One region of the Streptomyces sp. NPDC030021 genome, then DNA from elsewhere that is predicted to be linked to it. Evidence: riboswitches for the same ligand, from Rfam matches in the RefSeq annotation. Region 1 holds a riboswitch; each other region holds the start of a gene.
What was found. Region 1 has a riboswitch for cobalamin ahead of ACZ4YL_RS15570 (cobalamin biosynthesis protein). Riboswitches for the same ligand answer to the same signal wherever they lie in the genome.
Positions count from the first base shown of each region.

Region 1 (4,946 bases):
TGATCTAGGTCTCATTCGAGGCCCGGGGGGCGGGATCGCATGCGCGGCGAACCCCCTGTGGAGGGGTTCATTCACCCGGCTTTGACGTGCATTAATAGTGTTATCTACGCCAGAATCAGGACGAATGGCCCGATCGCACCCCGTGCCAGTACACCGCTCCGCCCAAGTCAGTTCATCTTCCGTTCACCCAGGTTGCCTACGGTCGCCGAGCCACTGACGTCAAACAGAAGCCTGGGTAAATGGAGCACATAACGCTTCTCCTCGGGATCGTGATCATCACCGCTCTCGTGTTCGACTTCACGAACGGTTTCCACGACACAGCCAACGCGATGGCTACCACCATCTCGACCGGCGCCCTCAAGCCCAAGACGGCGGTGGCCATGTCCGCCGTGCTCAACCTCGTCGGCGCGTTCATGTCCGTGGAGGTCGCCAAGACGATCTCCAAGGGACTGGTCAACGAGGAGGGCATCCAGCCAGAGGTGATCTTCGCCGCCCTGGTCGGAGCGATCCTCTGGAACCTCGTCACCTGGCTGGTCGGTCTCCCCTCCAGCTCCTCGCACGCCCTGATGGGCGGCCTGATCGGTGCCGCGGTCGCCTCCGCCGGCATCGGCGCGGTCAACGGCAGCGTCGTCGTCACCAAGGTCCTCATCCCCGCGATCGCCGCCCCGCTGGTGGCCGGCATCGCCGCGTACCTGGCCGCCAAGCTCACCTACAAGCTGGGCGACAAGGTCGGCGAGAAGACCTCCGCCAAGGGTTACCGCGCCGGTCAGATCGCCTCGGCCGGTCTCGTCTCCCTCGCGCACGGCACCAACGACGCGCAGAAGACGATGGGCATCATCACCCTGGCCCTCATCGCCGGCGGCGCGATCGCGCCCGACGCGAACCCGCCGGTCTGGGTCATCGTCTCCGCCGGCATGGCCATCGCGATGGGCACCTACCTGGGCGGCTGGCGCATCATCCGCACCATGGGCAGCGGCCTGACCGACCTGCACCCGCAGCAGGGCTTCGCCGCCCAGACCTCGGCCGCGTCCGTCATCCTCGCCTCCTCGAACCTGGGCTTCTCGCTCTCCACCACCCACTCGTGCTCCGGTGCGGTCATGGGTGCGGGCCTGGGCCGCAAGGGCGGTGTGGTCCGCTGGTCCACCGCGACCCGCATGTTCATCGCCTGGGGCCTGACCCTGCCGGCCGCCGCGCTGGTCTCGGCCGGTGCCGAGCTGGTCATGCGCATCGGTGACGTCGGCATCGCCGCGGTCACGCTCTTCCTGATCGGCTCCTGCCTGGCCATCTGGTTCATCTCGCGCCGCCAGGTCGTCGACCACAACAACGTCAACGAGGTGGAGCCGGCCCGCGCCGAGGAGCCGGGTGTCGTCACCACGGCGATCGCCGCGGTCACCGTCCCGCCGACCGTCGCCGCCGCCGGCACCACCGCCGCGGTCACGGACGAAGACCTCAAGGCCACCATCCCGGCCGCGACGCAGACCCCGGCGGCTCCGGCCGCCGCGGTCTGACCGAGACAGAGACACAAGAGGAAACGGCAGTATGAAGATCGACTGGGAAGCGCTCGGCTCCGTCTTCGGGGTCAGCCTCTTCGCCACCGTCGCCCTCGTGGCCCTCTTCACCCTGGGCCTGGTGGGCCTGTCCAAGCACGAGACCGCCACCGAGCAGGGTGGCACCGCCACCCTCGCCCGCAGCGGCGCGTACGCCTGCTTCGCGGTCATCGCCGCGGCCGTGGGCTACGGGATCTACCTGATCGTCGCCTGATCCGCCGCCCTGCGGCCGACCAGGCGTGAAGGCTCCCTCCGGGTTTGTCCCGGAGGGAGCCTTTCGCATCCCTCGCCCCCTGCCGCGCCCCTGCCGCGCCGCAGGTCAACGGCGAGTTGACGGGCCTTCGGCGTGCGTGGTGGACTGCCGGAGCCAATACGGCGGCATGGAGAGGAAGTCCGGTGCGAATCCGGCGCGGTCCCGCCACTGTCACCGGAACCGCACGCCGCGCGTGCGTCCCGGGAGCCAGGAACTCTCGCCGCCGGACACGTCGAACCAGGGCGCGGACCCTGAGTGAGGACATACCTGTCACCATGCGTGCCGATCGCGTCTTCGCGTACGGCGCCACGGCGGGCCTGATCGGCGACCGGATCCTCGGGGATCCGCGCCGAGGGCACCCCGTGGCCGCCTTCGGACGGGCCGCCGCCGCCGTCGAACGCTCCCTGTGGCGCGACGACCGCGCCCGGGGCCTCCTGCACACCCTGGTGTGCGCCGGGGGCGCGGCCGCCGTCGGAGCGCTGGGCGCCCGAGCCGTGCGCTCCCGGCCCGCAGTCGCCCGTATCGCCCTGACGGCCGCCGCCACCTGGGCCGTCGTGGGCGGTACCTCCCTGGGCCGTGAGGCCCGCGCCATCGGCGGCGCGCTCGCCGCCGGGGACATCGAGGTGGCCCGGGAGCGGCTGCCCCACCTGTGCGGACGCGACCCGCAGGCCCTGGACGGGCAGCAGATGGCCCGCGCCGTCGTGGAATCCGTCGCCGAGAACACCTCCGACGCGGTGGTCGGGGCCCTCGTGTGGGGCGCCGTCGCCGGAGTCCCCGGACTGCTGGCCTTCCGCGCCGTGAACACCCTGGACGCGATGGTCGGCCACAAGTCCCCCCGCTACCTGCACTACGGCTGGGCCTCCGCCCGGCTCGACGACCTGGCCGGCTGGCCGGGGGCCCGGCTGACGGCGGTCGCCGCCGTGCTGGCCGGCCCCGACCGGCGGGGCGCCGTACGGGCCTGGCGTGCGGACGCCGCCGCGCACCCGAGCCCGAACGCCGGACCCGTCGAGGCCTCCTTCGCCGGGGCGCTGGGCGTCAGACTGGGCGGAACCCTCGCGTACGGCGGCCGGGTCGAGCACCGGGCCGTGCTGAACGGCGGGGCCGGGCGGCCGGTGGAGGTCGCGGACATCGAGCGGGCGGTACGGCTGTCGCGGCAGGTGACCTGGCTGGCCCTGGGCGCCTGCGTGGCCGCCCGGCTGCTGGTCTCCCGAACGGCACGGAGAGGACGGCGCGGATGAGCGGCGCGAAGCGCGGCGGCGGTCTGCTGGTCGCGGGCACCACCTCGGACGCGGGCAAGAGCGTGGTCACGGCGGGCATCTGCCGCTGGCTGGCCCGGCAGGGTGTGAAGGTCGCGCCGTTCAAGGCGCAGAACATGTCGCTGAACTCCTTCGTGACGCTGGAGGGCGCCGAGATCGGGCGCGCCCAGGCGATGCAGGCCCAGGCGGCCCGCGTGGAGCCGACCGCGCTGATGAACCCGGTGCTGCTCAAGCCGGGCAGTGACCGCAGCAGCCAGGTGGTGCTGCTGGGCAAGCCGGTGGGCGAGATGAGCGCCCGCGGGTTCTTCGGGGGATCTGGGGGGTCGTCCCCCGGAAAGGCGCTGCACGGCGGGCGCCAGGAGCAGTTGCTCGGCATCGTCACGGACTGCCTGGAGCAGCTGCGGGGCACGTATGACGCCGTGATCTGCGAGGGGGCGGGGAGTCCGGCCGAGATCAACCTGCGCCGGACCGACATCGTGAACATGGGGATCGCGCGGGCCGCGCGGTTCCCGGTGGTCGTGGTCGGGGACATCGACCGCGGCGGGGTCTTCGCGTCCTTCTTCGGGACGACGGCGCTGCTCTCCCCCGAGGACCAGTCCCTGATCGCGGGATACATGGTCAACAAGTTCCGCGGCGACGTGTCGCTGCTGGAGCCGGGCATGGAGATGCTCCGCGGCCTGACGGGCCGTGCCACGTACGGGGTGCTGCCGTTCCAGCACGGCCTGGGCATCGACGAGGAGGACGGCCTGCGGGTCTCCCTGCGCGGGGCGGTACGCGAGTCCGTGGTCGCTCCGCCGGTGGGCGAGGACGTGCTGCGGGTCGCCGTGTGCGCGGTGCCGCTGATGTCGAACTTCACGGACGTCGACGCGCTCGCGGCGGAGCCGGGGGTCGTGGTGCGGTTCGTGGACCGGGCCGAGGAACTGGCCGACGCGGACCTGGTCGTCGTACCCGGCACCCGGGGCACGGTGAAGGCCCTTCAGTGGCTGCGGGAACGCGGGCTCGCGGACGCGCTGCTGCGACGGGCCGCCGAGGGGCGGCCGGTCCTGGGCATCTGCGGCGGGTTCCAGGTCCTGGGCGAGCGGATCTCGGACGAGGTCGAATCGAAGGCGGGCGAGGTCGACGGCCTCGGCCTGCTGCCCGTGCGCATCCGCTTCGAGCGCGAGAAGACCCTGGCCCGACCGGTGGGCTCGGCGCTGGGCGAGGACGTCGCGGGCTACGAGATCCACCACGGCGTCGCCGAGGTGCTCGGCGGCGAGGCCTTCCTGGACGGCTGCCGGGTCGGGTCGGTGTGGGGCACCCACTGGCACGGATCGCTGGAGTCGGACGGCTTCCGCCGGGCGTTCCTGCGGGAGGTGGCCACGGCCGCCGGCCGCCGCTTCGTCCCGGCGCCGGACACCTCGTTCGCCGCGCTGCGGGAGGAGCAGCTGGACCTGCTGGGCGACCTGATCGAGGAACACGCGGATACGCGTGCGCTGCTGCAGCTGATCGAGGACGGCGCCCCGGCCGGCCTGCCCTTCCTGCCGCCGGGCGCACCATGAGGGGCCGGGCCCTGCGGGGCTGTCCCCCACCCCGCCCCTTCCCGAAACCGGGCTCCGCCCAGACCCGCGCCTCAAACTCCCCCGGCTACCGCGGGGAGGGGCCCCCGGGCGGGGCTGAAATTGCCCTGCCGGCAATCCAGCCGCACCGGGCGCACGGCACCAGCCACATCAAGCCCCGCCGGCGTTTGACGCGCGGGGTCTGGGGCGGAGCCCCGGCAGCGGCGCCGCACACGGCAACGGTCCGCACCTTCCAAGGAGTGAGCAACGCATGAGCACGCCCTACCCGTTCACCGCAGTGGTCGGCCAGTCCGACCTGCGGCTGGCGCTCCTGCTCAACGCCGTGAGCCCGGCG
Region 1 is NZ_JBVIAH010000007.1:61,338-66,283, forward strand. Features, by position in the region: gene ACZ4YL_RS15560 (inorganic phosphate transporter) at 240-1,508, shown strand; gene ACZ4YL_RS15565 (hypothetical protein) at 1,540-1,761, shown strand; cobalamin riboswitch at 1,885-2,039, shown strand; gene ACZ4YL_RS15570 (cobalamin biosynthesis protein) at 2,076-3,038, shown strand; partial or broken gene ACZ4YL_RS15575 (cobyric acid synthase) at 3,035-4,591, shown strand; gene ACZ4YL_RS15580 (putative cobaltochelatase) at 4,863-4,946, shown strand, end outside.

Region 2 (4,946 bases), on a different contig from region 1:
CGGGTCCGCCTCCGAGCCCGCGTCCACCTCCGGGGCCGCGTCCGCGGCCGGGCCGGACTCCGCGCCGGGCGGTGGCGGCGGCCGGCAGGGCGGGGTCCTCTCCGTGGCCATGGGCTACCGCTACAACCGGGGCGCGGTGCTGGGAGCCGACCCGGACCGGCCCGTCGTACCCGACCGGATGCGGCTCTGCGGCGATCCGGGCAGCCGCGCACCGCACATGTGGCTGTGCGGTCCGGGGGATCCGGAGCCGAAGTCCACCGTGGACCTCTACGAGCGTTCCTTCGTCCTGCTGTGCTCCGAGGGCACGACGTGGCGTGCCGCGGGGCGGTCCGTCGCCGAAGAGCTCGGCCTGCCCCTGGACGTGTACGCGATCGGTACCGGCCCGGAGGCCGACCTGATCCCGGCGAACGGCGGCGACTGGACCGAGGTGCACGGCACGACCGAGGAGGGTGCGATCCTCGTCCGCCCGGACGGTTTCGTGGCCTGGCGCTCGGCGCAGGCGGTGGCGGATCCGGCAGCGGTCCTCCACGAGGTCCTGACCACGCTGCTGGACCGGTCCTGATCCGACCGCATCCGTTCCCGGAGAGACGAGGGCGCCGTCCGGCGGAGTGATCCGCGGGACGGCGCCTTTCACCTGGCGACGAGGCGGCCGGACCGGGTCATCGCGTCGTCTTCGAGCCGAGGCCCCCGGGTGTCCTGGGAACCCAGTCGGGGACCGCCGAGGCCTGCTTCGGATCCGGCTCCCGCATGGACACGCGCCAGCCGTTCTCTCCGGTGCTGCCGGTGAGGCGCACCACGAACGACTTGGTCTGGCCCGTGTCGTGGAAGTACACGACGACGAGCTGCCGCACGGACCCCTCGTCGTAGAACTCCGCGGTCACCTTCCCTTTGGCCCCCTCGTGGAAGGCCCGGATCCAGTTCCGGGCGGTCCGCTCGACGTCCCCCTTCGCGTCATCGGGCTCGGCGGCGAGCGCCTCCACCTCCTCGGCCTTGCCGTCGGCGAGCCGCCAGATCAGCTTCTGGGTGATCCGGAGGGACTCGGAGGTGGGGTACCCGACCACGCCCAGCGGTTCGTGGCCCGCGTAATCGGTCGCGTACTGCAGCTTCTCCTCGTCGGCGGCACACGCGGTGAGGCCGCCCCAGGCCAGCACGGACACCAGGGCGGCGCGTACGACGAGGGCAGCCCTGGGCCGGGCGCTCATCGGGGAACCCATACTTCCTCGGTCTTCCGGTGGTCATCGAGCGATCTCGATGCAGAGAGCTGCAACGTACTGCGCTGACCGGGCAGTTCGATCCGGTAAACGGACAAGAGGGACACAACTCGCGCCTCAGTGATGCAATTCACTCAATGGCTGGATTTTGACCCTCATGGGTCTCACCCCGCCATCCGGATGCCGGACAACTCCGCGCGCCGGCGGGGAACGCCGACTACTCTGGCCGGGCAGCTGGTTCGCCCCGTCCGCCAGGCGGGATGCGTCGTAAGAGGGAACCCGGTGGGAATCCGGGACTGCCCCGCAGCGGTGAGCGGGAACGACCGCCGTCATACGCACTGGGCCCGGACGGGCCTGGGAAGCGACGGCCAGTAGGAGTCTCGTACGGCATCCGTACGACGAGACGTGCCCGCGAGTCCGAAGACCTGCCCGTTGCCCGTACGCGACCGATCGCGCACGGAAATCCCGGTGACCTCGTGGGCGGGTCGGCGACATGTCAGGCGGACGACCGCGGACGCGTGCAGCTGCACGTACCCGTACCCGGTCGGGATCCGCCCGGTTCGTCATCCCTTCGCGCCCTCGGCCCCTCACCGGGTCCACAGGAGAACGCTCGCGAAGGAGAGTTCCGTGACCCGCACGACCCCCGCCGCCGCAGGACGGCCCACCGTGGCCACCGTGTACGGCTACCCCCGCCAGGGCCAGAACCGCGAACTGAAGAAGTCCGTCGAGGGCTACTGGAAGGGCCGCGTCACCGCCGACGCCCTCCGGGAGACCGCCCGCGACCTGCGCCGCACCAACTGGCAGCAGCTGGCCGACGCCGGCATCACCGAGGTGCCGACCGGTGACTTCTCGTACTACGACCACGTGCTGGACACCAGCGTGATGGTCGGTGCCGTCCCCGAACGGCACCGCGCCGCCGTCGCGGCCGACCCGCTCGACGGGTACTTCGCGATGGCGCGCGGTACGCAGGACGTGGCGCCGCTGGAGATGACCAAGTGGTTCGACACCAACTACCACTACCTGGTGCCGGAACTCGGCTCCGACACCGTCTTCACCGCCGACTCCACCCAGCAGGTCGCCCAGCTGGGGGAAGCGCTCCGGCTGGGCCACACCGCCCGCCCGGTCCTGGTCGGCCCCGTCACCTACCTGCTGCTGGCCAAGCCCGCCCCCGGCGTCGCCGCCGGCTTCGATCCGCTGGCCCTGCTCGACCGGCTCCTGCCCGTCTACGCCCAGGTCCTGGCCGACCTGCGCGCCGCCGGAGCCGAGTGGGTGCAACTGGACGAGCCCGCCCTGGTGCAGGACCGCACCCCGGCCGAGCTGAACGCCACCGCCCGCGCGTACCGGGAACTCGGCGGCCTGACCGACCGGCCCAAGCTGCTCGTCGCCTCCTACTTCGACCGGCTCGGCGAAGCCCTGCCCGTGCTGGCCAAGGCACCCGTCGAAGGGCTCGCCCTGGACTTCACCGAGGCCGCGGCCGCGAACCTCGACGACCTCGCCGCCGTCGGGGGCCTGCCCGGCAAGCGCCTCGTCGCCGGTGTCGTGAGCGGCCGCAACATCTGGATCAACGACTACGAGAAGTCCCTCGCCACCCTCGGAACCCTCCTGGGGCTCGCCGGCCGGGTGGACGTGGCCACCTCCTGCTCCCTGCTCCACGTGCCGCTGGACGCCACCGCCGAACGGGACATCGACCCGCAGGTCCGGCGCTGGCTCGCCTTCGCCCGCCAGAAGACCGCGGAGGTCGCCACCCTCGCCCGGGGCCTGGCGCGCGGCACGGACGCCATCGCCGCCGAACTCGTCGCCAACCGGGCCTACCTGGCCTCCCGCGCCGGCTCCGCCCTCACCCACGATCCGGCGGTCCGGGCCCGCACCGCCGCCGTCACCGACGCGGACGGGCGGCGCGGCCGGCCGTACGCGGAGCGGGCCGCCGCCCAGCGGGCGCACCTGGGTCTCCCGCTGCTTCCGACGACCACGATCGGATCGTTCCCGCAGACCACCGAACTGCGCACGGCCCGCGCCGACCTGCGGGCCGGGCGCATCGACACCGCCGGCTACGAGGACCGCATCCGGACCGAGATCCGGGAGGTCCTGGCCTTCCAGGAGAAGGCCGGCATCGACGTCCTCGTGCACGGCGAGCCCGAACGCAACGACATGGTCCAGTACTTCGCCGAGCAGCTCACCGGGTACCTGGCCACCCAGCACGGCTGGGTCCAGTCCTACGGCACCCGCTACGTCCGCCCGCCCGTCCTGGCCGGTGACATCTCCCGCCCCGACCCGATGACCGTGCGCTGGACCACGTACGCCCAGTCGCAGACGTCCAAGCCGGTCAAGGGCATGCTGACCGGCCCCGTCACCATGCTCGCCTGGTCCTTCGTCCGCGACGACCAGCCCCTCGGCGACACCGCCCGCCAGGTGGCGCTCGCCCTGCGCGACGAGGTGGGCGACCTGGAGGCGGCCGGCACCCCGGTCATCCAGGTCGACGAGCCCGCCCTGCGCGAGACCCTCCCGCTGCGGGCCGCCGACCACGCCGCCTACCTCGCCTGGGCCACGGAGTCCTTCCGGCTCACCACCGGCGGAGTCCGCCCGGACACCCAGATCCACACGCACATGTGCTACGCCGAGTTCGGCGACATCGTGGAGGCCATCGAGGATCTCGACGCCGACGTCATCAGCCTGGAGGCGGCCCGTTCCCACATGCAGGTCGCCGGTGAACTGGCGGGCGCCGGCTACCCGCGCGAGGTCGGCCCCGGGGTCTGGGACATCCACTCGCCGCGGATCCCCTCCGTGGCCGAGGCGACGGCTCTGCTGCGCAAGGGACTGGGGGCCATCCCGGCGGAGCGGCTGTGGGTCAATCCCGACTGCGGCCTGAAGACCCGGGGCTGGCCGGAGACCCGGGCCTCCCTGGAGAACCTGGTCGAAGCGGCCCGGCACGTACGCGCCGAGCTCTAGATCGCCGTCTCCTTCGGACCGTCGTCGCCGACGAGGCCCGCGACGTGGTCGGTGATCATGTCGAGGATGTCCGCCGAGATCCTGTCGTCGCCCAGAGCGAGATGGTTCAGCGTCAGCCCGTCGGTCATGGCGGCCAGATAGCGGGCCAGCACGCTCACGGGCACGCGGAGTTCGAAGGCCATGTGGTGCCGGAGCTGCTCGATCAGTTCGGTGTAGGTGGCGCAGTACCGCTCGTACTGCCGCCGCGCCAGGTGTTCGAAGTCCGGCCGGCGCAGGGCGTACTGGGTGAGTTCGTAGGTGAGCATGTGTTCGCCCGGGTGGGCGGACACATGGTCCCAGTACGCCTGGAAGCCCGCCCGGACGGTCTCCCGAAGGGTGGCCTTCGGCTGGATCGCCTCCCTCACCAGGGTGACGCTGTGGTCGGTGATCGCCGCGATGACGGATTCGAGCAGGGCCTGCTTGGATTCGAAGCAGTAGTGGAAGACGCTCAGGGACACGCCCGCCTCGGCGGCGATCGACCTGGTCGTCGTCGCGGCGACGCCGTCGCGGGTCATCGCGCGGATGGCGGCCTCGGTCAGCTGCCGGCGCCGCTCGGCCGAGGGCATCCGTGCCATGGGCGTTCCTTTCGGTTCGTGCTGCGGTGCGTGGTGCCTGGTGCGTGCCGTGCGATGCCATGGCGGCCGGGGGGGGGGGGGGGGGGGGGGGGGGGGGGGGGGGGGAAGACGGGGGGGGGGGGGGGGGGGGGGGGGGGGGGGGGGGTTTTTTTTGGTCCATTCGCCTGGCCACGCT
Region 2 is NZ_JBVIAH010000015.1:46,152-51,097, reverse strand. Features, by position in the region: gene ACZ4YL_RS27105 (FAD-dependent oxidoreductase) at 1-562, shown strand, start outside; gene ACZ4YL_RS27100 (hypothetical protein) at 660-1,214, opposite strand; cobalamin riboswitch at 1,430-1,658, shown strand; gene metE (5-methyltetrahydropteroyltriglutamate--homocysteine S-methyltransferase) at 1,839-4,157, shown strand; gene ACZ4YL_RS27090 (TetR/AcrR family transcriptional regulator) at 4,154-4,771, opposite strand.
Region 2: it holds a riboswitch for cobalamin, as region 1 does, so the genes downstream of both, metE (5-methyltetrahydropteroyltriglutamate--homocysteine S-methyltransferase) here and ACZ4YL_RS15570 (cobalamin biosynthesis protein) in region 1, are expected to answer to the same signal.

Region 3 (4,946 bases), on a different contig from region 1:
ACCGCGTAGCCGGTGTCGGTGGCGAACCGCTTGGCCATCGCGCACAGCTGCGGGGCCAGGGGGTCGCCCCGGTCCAGCGCGTCGGCGGCCTGGCGGACCAGGGCGCGGGCCGCGGCCAGCTCGGTGGCCATGTCCGCGAGCCGGAACTGCAGGGCCTGGGCGTCCAGCAGCCGGGCCCCGAACGCCTCCCGGTCGGCCAGGTACGCGAGGCTGCGGTCCAGCGCGCTCTGCGCACCGCCCAGCGAGCAGGCGGCGATGCCGAGGCGGCCGCCGTTGAGGCCGTTCATGGCGATGCGGAAGCCGTCGCCCTCGGCGCCGAGACGCCGGTCGGCGGGGACGCGGACCCCGTCGAGGATCACCTGGCGGGTGGGCTGGGCGTTCCAGCCCATCTTGCGCTCGTCCGGGCCGAAGGAGACCCCGGCGTCCGCGCGTTCGACGACGAACGCGGAGACGCCGCCCGCGCCCTCGCCGCCGGTGCGCGCCATGACGATGTAGACCTCGGAGGTGCCGGCGCCGGAGATGAACTGCTTGACACCGGTCAGCACATAGCCGTCGTCCGTGCGCTCGGCCCGGGTGCGCAGCCTGGCCGCGTCGGAGCCGGCGCCGGGTTCGGTCAGACAATAGCTGCCCAGCGACCGGGCGGAGCACAGGTCGGGGAGCCAGCGGGCCCACTGGTCCGCGTCCCCGTACCGGTCGACCATCCAGGCGACCATGTTGTGGATGGAGAGGTACCCGGCGATGGAGGGGCAACCGGTGGCGAGGGTCTCGAAGACGAGGACGCCGTCGCTGCGGCTGAGCCCGGAACCGCCGTGCTCCTCGCGGACGTAGACGCCGCCGAGCCCGAGGTCCGCCGCCTTGCGGATCACGTCCAGCGGGAAGTGCTTGTCCTGGTCCCAGGTGACGGCGTACGGGCCGAGCTGCTCCTGGGCGAAGTCGAGGGTGACCTCGGCGAGGGCGAGCTGATCGGGGCTGAGGGTGAGGGTCACCGGGCTCATCCCATCGTCGGGATGGTGAAGCTCGCGCCCTCCTTGGCCCCGGAGGGCCAGCGCGAGGTGACGGTCTTGGTACGGGTGTAGAAGCGGAACGAGTCGGGGCCGTGCTGGTTCAGGTCGCCGAAGCCGGACCGCTTCCAGCCGCCGAAGGTGTGGTACGCCACTGGGACGGGGATCGGCACGTTGACGCCGACCATGCCGGCGCCCACCCGGCGGGTGAAGTCGCGCGCCGTGTCCCCGTCACGGGTGAAGATCGCGACGCCGTTGCCGTACGGGTGCTCGGTGGGCAGGCGCAGGGCCTCCTCGTAGTCGGCGGCCCGTACGACGGACAGCACCGGGCCGAAGATCTCCTCGCGGTAGATCCGCATCTGCGGGGTCACGCGGTCGAAGAGGGTCGCTCCGGCGAAGAAGCCGTCCTCGTGCCCGGGCAGGGTGAACCCGCGCCCGTCCACGACGAGTTCGGCGCCCTCGGTGGCTCCGATGCCGACGTAGCGGTTCACCCGGTCGAGCGCGTCCTGGCTGACCAGCGGCCCGAAGTCGGCCTCGGGGTCGTCGGAGCGGCCCACGTGCAGGGTGGCGATGCGCTCCGTCAACTTGGCCACGAGGGCGTTCGCGGTCTCCTCGCCGACGGGTACGGCGACGGCGATGGCCATGCAGCGCTCGCCCGCGGAGCCGTAGCCGGCGCCGATGAGGGCCTCCACGGCCTGGTCGAGGTCGGCGTCGGGCATCACGATCATGTGGTTCTTGGCGCCGCCGAAGCACTGGGCGCGCTTGCCGTGGGCCGCGGCGGTGGCGTAGATGTGCGCGGCGATCGGAGTGGAGCCGACGAAGCCGAGGGCCTGCACGCGCGGGTCTTCGAGGAGGGTGTCGACGGCCTCCTTGCCGCCGTTGACCACATTGAGCACGCCGGGCGGCAGACCGGCCTCCAGGAACAGCTCGGCGAGGCGCAGCGGTACGGAGGGGGCGCGCTCGGAGGGCTTCAGGATGAAGGAGTTGCCGCAGGCCAGGGCGGGTGCGGCCTGCCACAGGGGGATCATCGCGGGGAAGTTGAAGGGGGTGATCCCGGCGACCACGCCCAGCGGTGAGCGCAGGGAATGCACGTCGATCCCGGTACCCGCGTTGTCGGTGAACTCGCCCTTGAGCAGGTGCGGGACACCGGCGGCGAACTCGACCACCTCCAGGCCGCGTTGCAGGTCTCCGTGGGCGTCGGCGACGGTCTTGCCGTGCTCGGAGGACAACAGCCGGGCGAGGGAGTCCCGTTCGCCCTCGACCAGCTGGAGGAAGCGCAGCAGTACGCGCGAGCGGCGCTGCGGGTTCCACTGCCCCCAGTCGGCCTGCGCCTCCTCGGCGTTCGCGATGGCGGCCTCGGTGTCGGCCCGCCCCGCGAGCGGTACCCGGGCCTGGACGGCACCGGTGTTGGGTTCGTACACGTCGGTGAAGAGGCCGGAGGATCCGGTGGTGTGCTTGCCGCCGATGAAATGGGTGAGTTCACGGACCATGGGTGCCTGCTCTCGTCAGGTTGGATCCGGGGATGGCACGGCCGACCGGCGGACCGCACCCGATGGGGCGCGCCGCTGGGGAGGGTCGTGGGACTGGTCGAAAGAGACGACCTATGAGCGCGCGAACGTGTGTGTGCGCTCCGCCGGATCACCAGGGTCGTGGGTACAAACCGGTGCCATGCGTGTCTGCTCCATCCTCGTGGACAACACGGAACATCCGCGGCCGGTATCCTGACTCCCGGATCCCCGCGTGCCGCCCGCCTTCCCGACAGGCCTCGTCAGTGGCGTGTTGATGGCAGCACACTCCCCGGTCACAGTGGCGGGACCGTGCCGGTTTCTCACCGGCTTCCCTGCACCGCGGACCTTGTGCCACGAACATATAGTTGGACGTCCTAGTAAGTCCAGAGCCGCCGCCGCGCGCCTTCGCCATCCGGCCGCGTCGCCCCGCCCGCGACCCGAGTCCGCGGTTGACGCCCGCTCAGTCCCGCGCCGGGGCCGCGTTCCTGGTCACTGGGTACGGGATGAAGGTGCTGCTGTTCTCGTCCACGGCCAGCGCCCGCCCGAGCGGCGGCACGGCCCGCTGCGGGCAGTCGAGGCGTTCGCAGAGGCGGCAGCCCATGCCGATCGGGGTGGCGGCCGCCGTGTTGTCGAGGTCCAGCCCGTCGGCGTACACGAGCCGCGAGGCGTGCCGGATCTCGCAGCCGAGCCCGATCGCGAAGGTCTTGCCGGGCTCGCCCCAGCCGCCGCGGTGACGGGTGACGGCCCGGGCGGTCCACAGGTACCGCTGCCCGTCGGGCATGGCGGCCACCTGGACGTGGATGCGGCCGGGCGCGGCGAAGGCCTCGTACACGTTCCACAGCGGGCAGGTGCCGCCCGCGCGGGAGAAGTGGAATCCGGTCGCCGACTGCCGCTTGGACATGTTCCCGGCCCGGTCCACCCGGACGAAGGAGAAGGGCACCCCGCGCAGCCTGGGCCGCTGCAGGGTGCTCAGCCGGTGGCAGACCGTCTCGTAGCCGATCCCGAAGTGGTCGGTGAGCCGCTCGATGTCGTAGCGGAACTCCTCAGCAGCCGCGTGGAAGGCGCGGTACGGGAGGATGAGCGCGCCCGCGAAGTGGTTGGCGATGCCGATCCGCGCGAGGGCGTGGACAGGGGAGCCGGGCGGGAAGTCCTCGGCGGCCAGCCGGTCCAGCTCGTCCCCGTACTCGATCAGCGCCAGCTGGGTGGCCATCCGGAACGCCTGCTGCCCCGGCCGGAGCCGGTTCGACAGGTGCAGCACCCGGGCGGCGGGGTCGTAGTGGTGCAGTCGGTCGGAGTCCGTGGCCGTCCGGATCCCGTGCCGGTCGGAGAGCCGGCGGGTCAGCGCGCGGATGACGTCCCCCGGGTGGATGCCGATCTCGGCGGCGAGACCCTCGGCGGCGAGATCGGTGTCGTGGAGGTAGTTCTGCCGCCGGTAGAAGAACTCGCGGATCTCCTCGTGGGGCGAGCGCGGACTGTCGGTGGCCGCGTCCCGGCCGTCGGCGGCGTCGGCGAGCCGCTCGGCCAGGAGCTGGCTGCGCCGGCCCAGGTCCAGCAGGACCGAGGCGACCGCGGGCATGCGGGTGGCCAGTTCGGCCAGGTCGGAGGGGGAGACGCGGGCCTGCGCCACCTCGTTCGCGAGCGCCTCGCGCAGGTCGGCGACCAGCCGGCTGGTGTCGCGCTCGGAGAAGAACCCCGGATCCACACCGAAGGCCTCGGTGAGCCGCAGCAGGACCGGAACGGTGAGCGGCCGGGAGTCGTGCTCCATCTGGTTGAGGTAGCTGGGGGAGATGGCGAGCACCCGGGCCAGGTCGGCCTGGGTCATCCGCCGCTCCTCGCGCAGCCGTCGCAGCCGCGCTCCCGCGTACGTCTTGCTCACCGCACTCCCTCGCCGTCTTCCGGGCCGTGCACGCCGCCCTGCACGCCGCCGTACACGCGCCGCCAGGATACGGGGATCTTCGCGGCCGCCGAGCTTCGCAACCTTGGCAATTCCGGGGTCGAAGATTCGCAGAGCTTGGCAGATGTACTTCCTTGATGGCACTCGGTGTCAGTGTCAGAGTCGGTGCTGCGGCCCGCCGGACACGGTGGCCGGGAAGAGCCGACTGGCCCGATTCACGCCCTGATTTCGGCCGTTCAGACAGTTCGTCCCGGCGGCTCGGCAGCATTGCTCAGCTTCGGCCCATGGTCGGGTTCGGCGGCCGCATCTCATCGACAGGCACAGAGTGCCAATGAATCGGGTCCACGTCCCGGCTCATTGGCAAGACAAGCGACGGATGGAAACGGTGACGGTCATGGCAGAGGCGAACACGACGGCGGCGGCCGAGCAGCTCAAGCAGCGGTGGGCCGACGACCCTCGCTGGGCGGGCATCGAGCGCACCTACACGGCCGAGGACGTGGTGCGGCTCTCGGGCAGCGTCCGCGAGGAGCACACCCTGGCCCG
Region 3 is NZ_JBVIAH010000004.1:312,959-317,904, reverse strand. Features, by position in the region: gene ACZ4YL_RS10345 (acyl-CoA dehydrogenase family protein) at 1-995, opposite strand, end outside; gene ACZ4YL_RS10340 (CoA-acylating methylmalonate-semialdehyde dehydrogenase) at 992-2,491, opposite strand; cobalamin riboswitch at 2,696-2,866, opposite strand; gene ACZ4YL_RS10335 (short-chain fatty acyl-CoA regulator family protein) at 2,970-4,385, opposite strand; gene aceA (isocitrate lyase) at 4,798-4,946, shown strand, end outside.
Region 3: it holds a riboswitch for cobalamin, as region 1 does, so the genes downstream of both, ACZ4YL_RS10340 (CoA-acylating methylmalonate-semialdehyde dehydrogenase) here and ACZ4YL_RS15570 (cobalamin biosynthesis protein) in region 1, are expected to answer to the same signal.

Region 4 (4,946 bases), on a different contig from region 1:
TCCCACACGCCGAGCTGCTTCAGCTCCTCCACCAGGTAGCCGTTCACCTGGAGGAACTCACCGCTGAGCGTCTCGCGCTTGAAGAGGTTGGACACCTGCGGCTCGATGCACTCGTACACGCCGGCGATCGAGGCGATCGTGGCGGTCGGGGCGATGGCGAGGAGCAGGGAGTTGCGCATGCCGGTCTCGGCGACGCGGGTGCGCAGCGCGTCCCAGCGCTCCGGCCAGTTCAGCTCGACGTCGTAGTGGTCCGGGTGCAGGACACCACGGGCGGTACGGGTCTGCTCCCAGGCCGGCAGCGGGCCGCTGCGCTCGGCGAGGTCGCAGGAGGCCTCGTACGCGGCCAGCATGATGCGCTCGGAGAGCTTGGTGGACAGAGCCTTCGCCTCGGGGGAGTCGAAGGGCAGCTTCAGCTTGAAGAAGACGTCCTGGAGGCCCATCGCGCCCAGACCCACCGGGCGCCAGCGGGCGTTGGAGCGGCCGGCCTGCTCGGTCGGGTAGAAGTTGATGTCCACCACGCGGTCGAGGAAGGTGACGGCGGTGCGGACGGTCTCGTCGATCCGCTCCCAGTCGATCTCGCCGTCCACGACGAAGGCGCCCAGGTTGACCGAGCCGAGGTTGCAGACGGCCGTCTCGCCGTCGTTGGTGACCTCGATGATCTCGGTGCACAGGTTCGAGGAGTGCACGACCGTGCCCGGCTCGGCGGTCTGGTTCGCCGTGCGGTTGGAGGCGTCCTTGAAGGTCATCCAGCCCTGGCCGGTCTGCGCGAGGGTGCGCATCATCCGGCCGTACAGGTCGCGGGCGGGCATGGTCTTGCGGGCCAGGCCGTCCGCCTCGGCCTTGCGGTAGGCGGCGTCGAACGCGTCGCCCCACAGGTCGACCAGCTCGGGCACGTCGGCCGGGGAGAACAGCGACCAGTCGGCGTCGGCGTTCACGCGGCGCATGAACTCGTCCGGCACCCAGTGGGCGAGGTTCAGGTTGTGCGTACGGCGCTGGTCCTCACCGGTGTTGTCGCGGAGCTCCAGGAACTCCTCGATGTCCGCGTGCCAGGTCTCCAGGTAGACGGCGGCGGCGCCCTTGCGGCGGCCACCCTGGTTCACGGCGGCGACGGAGGCGTCGAGGGTCTTCAGGAACGGCACGATGCCGTTGGAGTGGCCGTTGGTGCCACGGATCAGCGAACCGCGGGCGCGGATACGGGAGTACGAGAGGCCGATGCCGCCGGCGTGCTTGGAGAGGCGGGCGACCTGGTGGTAGCGGTCGTAGATCGAGTCGAGCTCGTCCAGCGGGGAGTCCAGCAGGTAGCAGGAGGACATCTGCGGGTGCCGGGTACCGGAGTTGAAGAGCGTGGGGGAGGACGGCAGGTAGTCCAGGCGGCTCATCAGCCGGTACAGCGAGGCCACTTCCTCCACGGCCTGGACGCTGTCGTCGGCGGCCAGACCGCAGGCCACGCGCAGCATGAAGTACTGCGGGGTCTCGATGACCTGACGGGTGATCGGGTGGCGCAGCAGGTAGCGGCTGTGCAGGGTGCGCAGGCCGAAGAAGCCGAAGCGGTCGTCGGCGCCCTCGGCGAGGGTCAGTTCGACGAGCGAGTCGAGCCGGCCCGCGTGGGTGCGGACGAACTCGGCCGTGCGGTCGGCGATGAGGCCCTCGCGGTGGCCGACCTCGACGGAGGCCGAGAAGGACGTGGAGCCCTGGCTCGCGGCCTCGTCGCGCACGGCCAGCGTCAGCAGGCGGGCGGCGAGCCGGGAGTAGGCCGGGTCCTCGGAGATCAGACCGGCGGCGGCCTCCGTGGCCAGCCCGCGCAGTTCGGCGTCGTCGGCGGCGGAGCTGCGGCCGCGCAGCGCGGAGGCCGCGACCCGGCCGGGGTCGGTGTCGGGGAGGTCCGCCGTAAGTTCGGTGAGGGTACGCAGCAGCGTGGCCCCCGGGCCCTCGGTGTTGTCGCCAGAAGTGGACTCGGCGCGCGGTGCGGAAGGCGCGATGGTCACGGCGGGAGCTCTCCCTCGCTCGGCCCGGTCATCGGCGGAGCGGGGCGCGAGCGGGCGCATGCGGGCGCGACGAGAACGCGTACCCCGCATGGCGTCCACCGGCCCAACCGCGAGGCCCGGACGAATCGGCACCCGGTTCGGTCGAGCCGGGCGCGCTGTCGGCAGGTCATCGGACTTGGCGTCCGGTAGCCGGACACTTCATACCGTTGCGGGACAGTTCCGGATTCGCACCGGATTCCCCTGCAGCGACAGCAGGCATGAGCATACATGTGGGGGCGGCCCTGTGCGGTAACCCCCACATGTAGTGTCGGCGTGGCTACAGCTTGAGCCGGTAAGTGAGGAGTGTCAGGCCCTCGATCGGCGCCCAGTCCCGCTCCGGAGTGCGTACGAAGCCCAGGCGCGCGTAGATCCGGTGGGCGCCGGCCATGCTGCGCTGGGTGGAGAGAACCAGGCCCGTCACGCCCTCCAGGGCCCGCGCCCGCTCGACGCAGGCGCGCACCAGAGCCTCGCCGGCGCCCTGGCCGCGCGCCTCGTGGGCCACCGCGAGCATCCGGAACTCCGCCTCGTCGGGGGCCGCGATGTCGGCGAGCGGACTGCCCGGAGCGGCGAAGGTCACACCGCCCAGCACCCGCCCGTCCCGCTCGGCGACGAGCACCTCGGCCTGGGCGGCCCGGCCGGCCACGTCGCGCAGCACGTTCAGGTAGTGGTCGTCCTCGTTGAAGTCCAGATGCCCGTCGGCGAGGTAGGCCTGCGCCGTGATCTCACCCAGCTCCGCGTACTCGGCGGGCAGCACCGCCCTGATCACCATGTCCATGCGGTCGAGTGTGCAGGACGGGTGCCGACGGGCGGGCGCCGACCGTACGAAGGCCCCGCCGCGGGGAGCGGCGGGGCCTTCGGTGTGCGGGGCGGGGCTCAGCAGCAGCGGAAGCCCTCGCGGGGGTCCGCCTCGCGGGCGTCCGTACGGGCGCGTTCGAAGGCGCGGCGGGTCAGGACCTCCGCGTCCGGGTCGTGGGAGCGGGCGTGGGCCACGTAGCGGTCGTACGCGGCCTCCCCCGAGAACTCCCGTACGTAGAACCGGGCCCTGGCCAGCACGCTCCGTACGGTGCTCACGCCACCGGCTCCTTGACGTGTCCGCCGCCCGCGTCCGGGCCCGCCGCGGCGAGCTCCGCCCGCTCCTCGGCGGTCGCGATCAGTCCGGCCGGAGCGACGATCTTCGACTCGGTCCACGGGGTCTCGGAGAGGGTCGCCGACCCCGGGTCGCGGACGGCCTTGAGGCAGGTCCGGGCCGCGTCCGCGAGGACCACGATGATCAGGACCGCGAAGAGGGCGCACAGGACGCCGTCGACTGTGGCGTTGGTGACCACGGTGTGCATGTCGTCCATGTTCTTGGCGGGCGGCAGGACCTTGTCGGCGTCGATGCCGGCCTGGTACTTGTCGCGCTGGGCGAAGAAGCCGACCTTCACGTCCTCGGAGAAGATCTTCTGGTAGCTCGCGGTGAGGGTCACCGTGGCGTCCCAGACCAGCGGAACGCCCGTCACCCAGGCCCACTTGAGCCGGCCGGACTTGATCAGCAGCGTGGTGCAGACGGCCAGTGCGACCGCGGCGAGCAGCTGGTTGGCGATGCCGAAGAGCGGGAAGAGCTGGTTGATCCCGCCGAGCGGGTCCTTGATGCCGACCCACAGGAAGTAGCCCCAGCCGCCGACGACGATCGCGCTCGCGAACCACACGCCGGGCTTCCAGCTGACGTCCTTGAAGGACTTGTGCACGTTGCCGAGGGTGTCCTGGAGCATGAACCGGCCCACGCGGGTGCCCGCGTCGAGCGTCGTCAGGATGAAGAGCGCCTCGAACATGATGGCGAAGTGATACCAGAAGGCCTTCATGCCGGCGCCGCCGACCACGGCGGAGAAGATCTCCGACATTCCGAGTGCGAAGGTCGGCGCGCCACCCGTGCGCGAGAGCAGACTGGCTTCCTCGACGTCCTTCGCGGCCTGGGCGAGCGCCTCGGGGGAGATGGCGAAGCCGAAGTTGGTCACCGCCTGGGAGGCGGATTCGACCGTGGTGCCGATGACCCCGCCGGGGGAGTTGACCGCGAAGAAGAGCCCGGGCTCGATGATGCAGGCCGCGATGATCGCCATGACGGCGACGAAGGACTCGGTCAGCATGGCGCCGTAGCCGATCATGCGGACCTGGGTCTCCTTCTGGATCATCTTCGGGGTGGTTCCCGAGGAGACCAGGGCGTGGAAGCCGGAGAGCGCGCCACAGGCGATGGTGATGAAGACGAAGGGGAACATCGACCCGGCGAAGACCGGTCCGTCGCCGCTCGCCGCGAAGTCGGTGACCGAGGGCATCTTCAGGGTGGGCATCGCGATGACCACGCCGATGGCGAGGAGCGCGATGGTGCCGACCTTCATGAAGGTGGAGAGGTAGTCGCGGGGGGCGAGCAGCATCCACACCGGCAGCACCGATGCCAGGAAGCCGTACACCACCATCCAAATGACCAGCGTCTCCTTCTCCAGGGTGAAGGTGCCCGCGAAGGAGGACTCGGCGACCCAGCCGCCCGCGACGATGGCGAGCAGCAGCAGCGCGACGCCGATGACGGAGACCTCGGTGACCCGGCCCGGCCGCAGGACGCGCAGATAGAAGCCCATGAAGATGGCGATCGGGATGGTCATGCCGATGGAGAAGACGCCCCAGGGCGAGTGCGCCAGGGCGTTGACGATGACCAGGGCCAGTACCGCCAGCAGGATGATCATGATGGCGAACACGGCGATCAGGGCGGCGGCCCCGCCGACGGGGCCGATCTCGTCCCGGGCCATCTGGCCGAGCGAACGCCCGTCGCGGCGGGTGGAGAAGAACAGCGTGACCATGTCCTGGACGGCCCCGGCGAAGATGACGCCGGCGACGATCCAGATGGTGCCCGGCAGATAGCCCATCTGCGCGGCGAGCACGGGTCCGACGAGC
Region 4 is NZ_JBVIAH010000003.1:63,673-68,618, forward strand. Features, by position in the region: gene ACZ4YL_RS06350 (ribonucleoside-diphosphate reductase subunit alpha) at 1-1,985, opposite strand, end outside; cobalamin riboswitch at 2,129-2,250, opposite strand; gene ACZ4YL_RS06355 (GNAT family N-acetyltransferase) at 2,302-2,799, opposite strand; gene ACZ4YL_RS06360 (CstA-like transporter-associated (seleno)protein) at 2,898-3,095, opposite strand; gene ACZ4YL_RS06365 (carbon starvation CstA family protein) at 3,092-4,946, opposite strand, start outside.
Region 4: it holds a riboswitch for cobalamin, as region 1 does, so the genes downstream of both, ACZ4YL_RS06350 (ribonucleoside-diphosphate reductase subunit alpha) here and ACZ4YL_RS15570 (cobalamin biosynthesis protein) in region 1, are expected to answer to the same signal.